DNA from 2 places in the Sulfitobacter sp. 1A13679 genome. Region 1 is predicted to be linked to the other one. Evidence: riboswitches for the same ligand, from Rfam matches in the RefSeq annotation. Region 1 holds a riboswitch; the other holds the start of a gene.
What was found. Region 1 has a riboswitch for cobalamin ahead of ACGYLA_RS09380 (DUF1636 family protein). Riboswitches for the same ligand answer to the same signal wherever they lie in the genome.
Positions count from the first base shown of each region.

Region 1 (3,398 bases):
TCCATAGCAGAGCCAGCAAACCATGCCCGCCACCGACAAACGTATCCCCGTCACCCTGCTGACCGGCTTCCTCGGCGCGGGGAAAACCACGCTGCTCAATCATATCGTCTCAAGCGAAGAGGCCCCCAAAATCGCGGTCGTCGTGAATGAGTTCGGTGAGGCCGGGCTTGACCACGATCTGATCGAAACCGCCGACGAAGAGGTCATTCTCATGCAATCGGGCTGTCTGTGCTGCTCGATCAGGGGGGATCTGTCGCGAACGCTGCAAGACCTCAAGCGCCGTAAGCAAACGTGGCGTGTGCAATTCGACCGCGTTGTGATCGAGACGACGGGGCTGGCCGATCCCGGCCCCATTCTCCAGACTTTCTTGGCCGATCCCTATTTGGCCCGCAAATTCCGCGTGGACGGGGTTGTGACGGTCGTCGATGCCGCGAATGGGCCGGACACGCTGGATCAGCAGTTCGAAGCCGTCTCGCAGGTGGCGATGGCCGACCTGCTGGTGCTCAGCAAATCCGACTTGGTGACCCAGCAAGCGCTCGCCGCCTTTGAAAGCAGGCTGCGCGACCTCAATCAAACGGCGCGCATCATCAAGGCCGAACGCGGGCTTATCCCGGTCGCATCGCTCTGGGGGCTCAGCGGCATGCGGCGGGCGGTTGATGCGGGCAACGTTATGGAATGGCTCACACCCGTCGAGAAGTCCGATCCGCTTGACAACCTCTCGGGCTTCGCCGCGCCCACGGCATCCGCCCCCATGATGCAAACCCACCAGCATGATGCGCGGATCGGGTCGGCCTCCATCGTGCTAGACGCACCGATCCCGGCCGAGGCTTTCGACCTTTGGCTCGACACGCTGGTCAGGCTGCGCGGGTCCGATCTTTTGCGGGTCAAAGGCATCGTGCATCTGGAAGACGTCCCCACCCCCTTTGTCTTTCACGGCGTGCAGCATCTTTTCGATCCGCCCGTCCCCCTGCGCGACTGGCCAAAGGACGACCGGCAGTCCCGCATTGTCGTCATCGCCCGCGATATGACCAACCCCGAACTGAACCGGAGCCTCGATATGCTGCTCGCCCGGCGCGATGGGCCGGAGCGACAGGCGGGATAGCAGCTTGACCCGGCATGGCTCTTCGGCCACAGATCATGGCGATGGTTTCCAGCCGCCGCAGCGGCGTCTGGGATGAAAAGGGAATACGGTAAGGCAAGCAGCGCGCGCCGAAACCGTAACTGCCCCCGCAACTGTGAGCGGTGAGCGACCCCGGCAAAACCACTGAGCTTTAGGCTTGGGAAGGTTCGGGCGAGCGTCGATCCGCGAGTCAGGAGACCTGCCATCACCGGCACCGAGAGGGCCGTAATTGCAACTCAACCCAGACGGGGTGTCTGGTTAGGAGAACATGATGGCGACAGGGAAACTCCCCTGCTGTAGAACATGGCTGCTCGATCCCCCGCGCGTTCGCGGAGGGCGACATGGATACGCATCAGAACCACAGGATTACGGTTTGCACCTCATGCAAACACAAAGGCACGGATTGCCGCCCGGGCTTTGACCTGGTCCAGAAACTGAGTGCCGCAATCGCGGCAGCCGGCGCGGCGATCCCTGAGGATTTCGAGGTCGCGGGCGTGGCCTGTATGGCGGGCTGCGATCGCCCCTGCACGGTGGCCTATCACGCCAGCGCAAAGGCGACCTACCTCTTTGGCGACATCGACCCTGACGAAGACATCGATGACCTTGTGGCCTTCGCCCAGCACTATGCCACATTGAATGACGGCTGGTGCTCTTCGCTGGACCGCCCCGGCAAACTGCGCAAATCCATCCTTGCGCGGGTGCCTGCGGCGATGATCGAGCTGAAACCCAGCCACCTACGCGCCTCATGAGGGCCGCCGATCTTGCGGTAAAGGATGTGAGCTGGGCGCCGGGAAAATCGGGCCAGCCGGTTCTGCACCCTACGTCCTTTAACGTCGCTGCGGGTGGCGTTCTGGGCGTGTTGGGGCCGAATGGCGCGGGCAAATCCACCCTCTTGCGTCTGCTCTACCGTTTTCAACCGCCCCAGACGGGATCGATCCATGTGGGCGGGCATAATATCTGGTCCCTCTCCGCCCGTGCCGCCGCGCGGCGCATCGCCGCCGTCTTGCAAGAACAGACGCCGTCTTTTGGGCTGACGGTCTGGGAGATCGTCCGCCTTGGCCGCACGCCTCATCGCGCGGCGTTTTCGTCATCAAGCCGGAAAGACGAGGAGATCATCGACCGCGTCTTGGACCGGCTCAGCCTGCGCCCCCTCGCCCACCGCGATGTCGGCACGCTTTCGGGCGGGGAAAGGCAGCGCGTCATGGTCGCCCGCGCCTTGGCGCAGGAGCCGCAGATCTTGGTCCTGGATGAGCCGACCAACCACCTCGATATACGCCACCAGCTTGAAATCGTGTCCCTGATCCGCGGATTGAACATGACCATCGTCGTCTCGCTTCATGATCTCAATATGGCCGATGGCATCTGTGACGAGGTGCTGGTGCTGAAAGACGGCTATCCGCAGGGCTTCGGCCCGCCAAATACGGTTCTGACCGATGATCTCGTCTCAAAAACATTTCGAGTCGACGCGCAGCGCGAACGGCTCACCCCCAGCGGCGCGGCGCATTTCTCTTTTGCCCTTCCAGATTGAAACGGAAAACTCTTATGAAACTTACTCTCACCACCCTCGCCGCCCTGATGATCGCCGGATCGGCTATTGCCCAGACCACCGTGCAAAGCTGCGACCGCGAAGTCACCTTCGATCACCCGCCCCAAGCCGCGGTCGCCAATGACGTGAACCTGCTTGAGATGATGCTCGTGCTTGGCCTTGCAGACCGCATGGTCGGCTATACCGGCATCTCGGGCTGGAACAAACTGGACCAAGAGATGACCGCAGGTGTCGCGGCGCTGCCGGAACTGTCGTCAAAATACCCCTCGCGGGAGGTGCTGATCGGCGCGGATGCCGACTTCTTCTTTGCCGGTTGGAACTACGGCATGAAAGTCGGCGGCGAGGTGACGCCGGAAACGCTCGCCCCCTTCGGCATTCAAGTCTACGAACTCACCGAAAGCTGCATCCATATCGGTCAAAAGGCCCCATCCTCGATGGAGGATATGTATAACGATCTGCGCAATCTCGGCACGATCTTCGACGTCTCCGATCGCGCCGAGCGCTTGATCGAAGGCTACCAAGCCGAGCTCGACGCATTCCTCACGGCGCTGCCCCCGCTTGAGACCGCCCCCCGGGTCTTTGTCTATGACAGCGGCGAAGATGTCCCATTCACCGCCGGGGCCTATGCCATGCCGAACGCCTTGATCGAGGCCGCAGGCGGCACGAACATCATGAACGACCTTGAGAAAAGCTGGGCCACCGTCGGTTGGGAGGCCGTGGTCGCGCGCGATC
Region 1 is NZ_JBIFFO010000009.1:150,084-153,481, forward strand. It holds gene ACGYLA_RS09375 (CobW family GTP-binding protein) at 23-1,102, shown strand; cobalamin riboswitch at 1,128-1,342, shown strand; gene ACGYLA_RS09380 (DUF1636 family protein) at 1,462-1,869, shown strand; gene ACGYLA_RS09385 (ABC transporter ATP-binding protein) at 1,866-2,648, shown strand; gene ACGYLA_RS09390 (ABC transporter substrate-binding protein) at 2,663-3,398, shown strand, end outside.

Region 2 (3,398 bases), on a different contig from region 1:
CAATGACTTCCGCGGGCTGGTGCCGAATGATGCGCTGGCGCCCTTTAGTTTGGTCTGCAAAGCGGTCAGCGCCAATGGGCGGCCCACGGTCAAACTCTCGGACAACCCGAACAAGGCGATGGGGCCGGCGGATGAAATCGCGCGTTACAAGCGTGTTTTCGGGGTCGGAAAGCAGGCCGCGCAGCAGGTGATCGTCTGACGCTCAGCCTTCGTTAAGGGCGGCCACGGGGAACTCCGCCGTGGCAATCAACCCTTCGGGCTGCCAATCGTAGTGCAGGGTGCCGCCGACCGCGCGGGTCAAGGACTGGATGATCCGCGAGCCGCTGTTGCGCGGAGATTTGATGACCTCTGGCCCACCTGTTTCGCGCCAGACAAACCGCATGCGCGCAGGCTCCTGAAGGATGGTGATATCCAGCGATACCCGCCCGGTATCGGAACTGAGCGAGCCGTGTTTCACCGCATTCGTCGCCAGTTCGTGCAAGGCCAGCGTCAGGGGCGAAACGAGGCGGTGCGAGATCAGCGGATTCGCCCCGGTGAGGTTGATCTGATCCTCGGTGGCCGAGGTATAGGCCCGCATGATCGGCCCCATCAGCGTCTCGAAATCCACCTCATGCTGGTCGCTGCGGCCAATCGTGTCGAAATGCGCCGCGCCCAAGGCGGCCAGCCGCTCGATCACCTTGTCGGCAAAGGCCGCCGGGGTCGGCTCCTCACGGGCGGTCAGGCGGACCATCGCAGTCATAACGTTGACGATATTGCGCAGCCGGTGCAGCAATTCGTCATCGGCCAGTTGCCGGTGCTCCCGTTCCACCCGGCGGCGTTCGGAAACGTCGAGTTGCGAGCCGAAGAAGTAGATCAGATTGCCGTCTTCGTCATTGATCGGCCCCAGTTGTAGGGCGTTCAGGAAGCGGCTGCCATCCTTGCGGTAGTTCACGATCTCAACCGTGTCGACCCGGCGCGCCAGTAGGGTTTCGCGCACCGCATCGACGCTTTCGCGCGTGGTTTCCGGACCTTGCAGGAAGCGGCAGTTCTGGCCCACGATCTCATCCAAGCCATAGCCGGTGAGATCGGTGAAAGCGTCATTCACATAGACGATGGGATTGTCCGGCAGGGTCGGGTCAGTGATGCACAGCGGCAGGCGGGCATAGCGCACGACCTTGCCTAGAACGTCTTCGGTCAGGGTCTGCCGAGCGGCGGAGACCGTGTTGTCGTTCATGAATTTCCGCCCTCTGATCGAAACTGGCCGTCAATGTGCCCTGCACGTGGCTTTTGGGTCAACCCGCATACTGGGGGTTGGGCCATATTTATCTACTAAATGCTGTATGCGCCATACGGTTCCGCGAGGTTCGATAAATGCGGCTTGTCAGGAAGGGCCTAAAATGCGTAATTGAGGGCGCTTGGTGTCCCGAAAAGCGCCTTTGAGTGTGGGACCGAAAAGGGAATTCAGTAAGGGGTCGCCCGACCCTGAAGCCGAAGCCGCCCCCGCGACTGTAAGCGGTAAGCCAATGCCCCTCGTGCCACTTGTCCTTTCGGACGGGGAAGGCGGGCAAAGGCCACGACCCGCGAGCCAGGAGACCTGCCAGGCAAATGAAACGCTAGATGCCGTCGGGTGTGACGGTAAGGAGATTGAAGATGACGACGATGATTAAGACCGCCGGTGCCACGCGCAGCAAACTCGTACCGGCGCTGTTTGCCGCCGTATTGGGTGTGGCTCTGATGGCGCTGACCGGCCATGTGCAGGCCGCAGCACTGCATGATGCCGCCCATGACGTGCGCCACGCGACAGGCTTTCCCTGCCACTAAGCGCCGCGTTCGGTATCACAGGGGTCCGGGCTGCCATGCCGCAGTCCGGCTGTCTGTGATTCTGGTTTTCTTTCCATGCCCGCCTCTTGCCGTTTTGCCTGCCTCCGCTCTTTACCGTGTGGGCAGGGCTTTGGTGCATCTTGAGGCTGGCTGATGGCTCGGCCCGCGTTTCGCGCGGCGCTGAGTATCATTTCGCATCTAAGGATCATTGCGATGTTTTCACGTTTTCTGACTTCCGCCCTGTTTGCCGGGGCCTCTGCCGGCCTGTTGACCGGCCTGCTGCAACTCTATTTCGTGCAGCCCGTGCTGCTTCATGCCGAGCTTTATGAGACCGGCGCGCTGGTGCATTTCGGGGTCGACCCCGTCAGCGCGCACCCCGATTTGCCCGGTTTCGATGCCGTCCGCGATGGGTTGAGCCTGATCTTCACCATGCTGACCTATACCGCCTATGCGCTGATCCTTCTCGCCGCGATGAGCTTGGGCGAAGAGCGCGGCGCGGTGATCGATGGCCGTTGGGGCATCCTTTGGGGCGTTGCAGGCTTCGTCGCCTTCCACCTCGCGCCGGGGTTCAGCCTTGCGCCCGAAGTGCCCGGCGTCGCTGCCGCAGACATCACCGCGCGGCAGATCTGGTGGTTTGCCACCGCAGCGGCAGCGCTGGTGGCGCTATGGCTGCTGGCCTTTGGCAAGGGTTGGGGCGCGTGGATCGGGGCGGCGGTTCTGCTGATGGCCCCTCATGTCATCGGCGCTCCCGAGCCCGAGAGCTTCAGCGGCCCGGTCCCGACCGAGATCGGCGCGCTTTTCGCCGCGCGTGCGCTTGGCATCGGCTTGGCCGCATGGGTGTTGCTGGGCAGTTTCGCCGGGTTCTTTTGGCAACGTGAAGGCGCGCAGAGCGCCTAAGGGAGGTCGAAATGGACAGATCACTGGCGCTTTTCGCCATTGGATTGGTCTTTGGCGGTGGCATCGGTTTTGCCATCGCCGCAAGCAACGGTGTGACCTTTGACGGCCATGATCACGGCGACCCTGCCGCCCATGGCGGCGGCGGGCATGTGGCCATGGATCACGGTGGTGCGGATCACGCGCGGATGCACGGCCAGCCCATCGCGCTGGCCGTCGAAGAGGCCCCCAGCCTTGCCATCCGCGTGACCCCCGACCCGATGTCAGGCCACAACCTTTTTGTTGAGACCGAAGGCTTCGCCTTTGCCCCGCAGAATGCCAGCGGCGAAAATCAACCGGGCGAGGGCCATGCCCATGTCTATGTCAACGGTGCCAAAATCGGGCGGCTTTATGGCCCGTGGCTGCATCTGGCTGACCTGCCCAAGGGCGAGGTCACGGTAGAGGTCACGCTCAACGCCAACGACCACCGCCCCTTGGCGGTGAACGGCGCGCCGATTACAGCCCGTGAGGTGCTGACGGTTGAATAATCGCACCGCCTCCCCTTTTCATGGCGGGCCGGAGCGCATACCCGGCACGCATAACCCGATGGGACAAGATCAATGAGCGCAACCCTACATGTCTGCATGACCTGCCGCGCCGGTGAGGTGCTGGAGGAAGACGCCCCGCGCCCCGGCGCGCAGCTTCATTCCGCCCTCGACGCCGCA
Region 2 is NZ_JBIFFO010000001.1:218,191-221,588, reverse strand. It holds gene pncB (nicotinate phosphoribosyltransferase) at 1-199, shown strand, start outside; gene ACGYLA_RS01185 (PAS domain-containing protein) at 203-1,213, opposite strand; cobalamin riboswitch at 1,379-1,596, shown strand; gene ACGYLA_RS01180 (CbtB-domain containing protein) at 1,630-1,800, shown strand; gene ACGYLA_RS01175 (CbtA family protein) at 2,014-2,697, shown strand; gene ACGYLA_RS01170 (hypothetical protein) at 2,709-3,221, shown strand; gene ACGYLA_RS01165 (DUF1636 family protein) at 3,294-3,398, shown strand, end outside.
Region 2: it holds a riboswitch for cobalamin, as region 1 does, so the genes downstream of both, ACGYLA_RS01180 (CbtB-domain containing protein) here and ACGYLA_RS09380 (DUF1636 family protein) in region 1, are expected to answer to the same signal.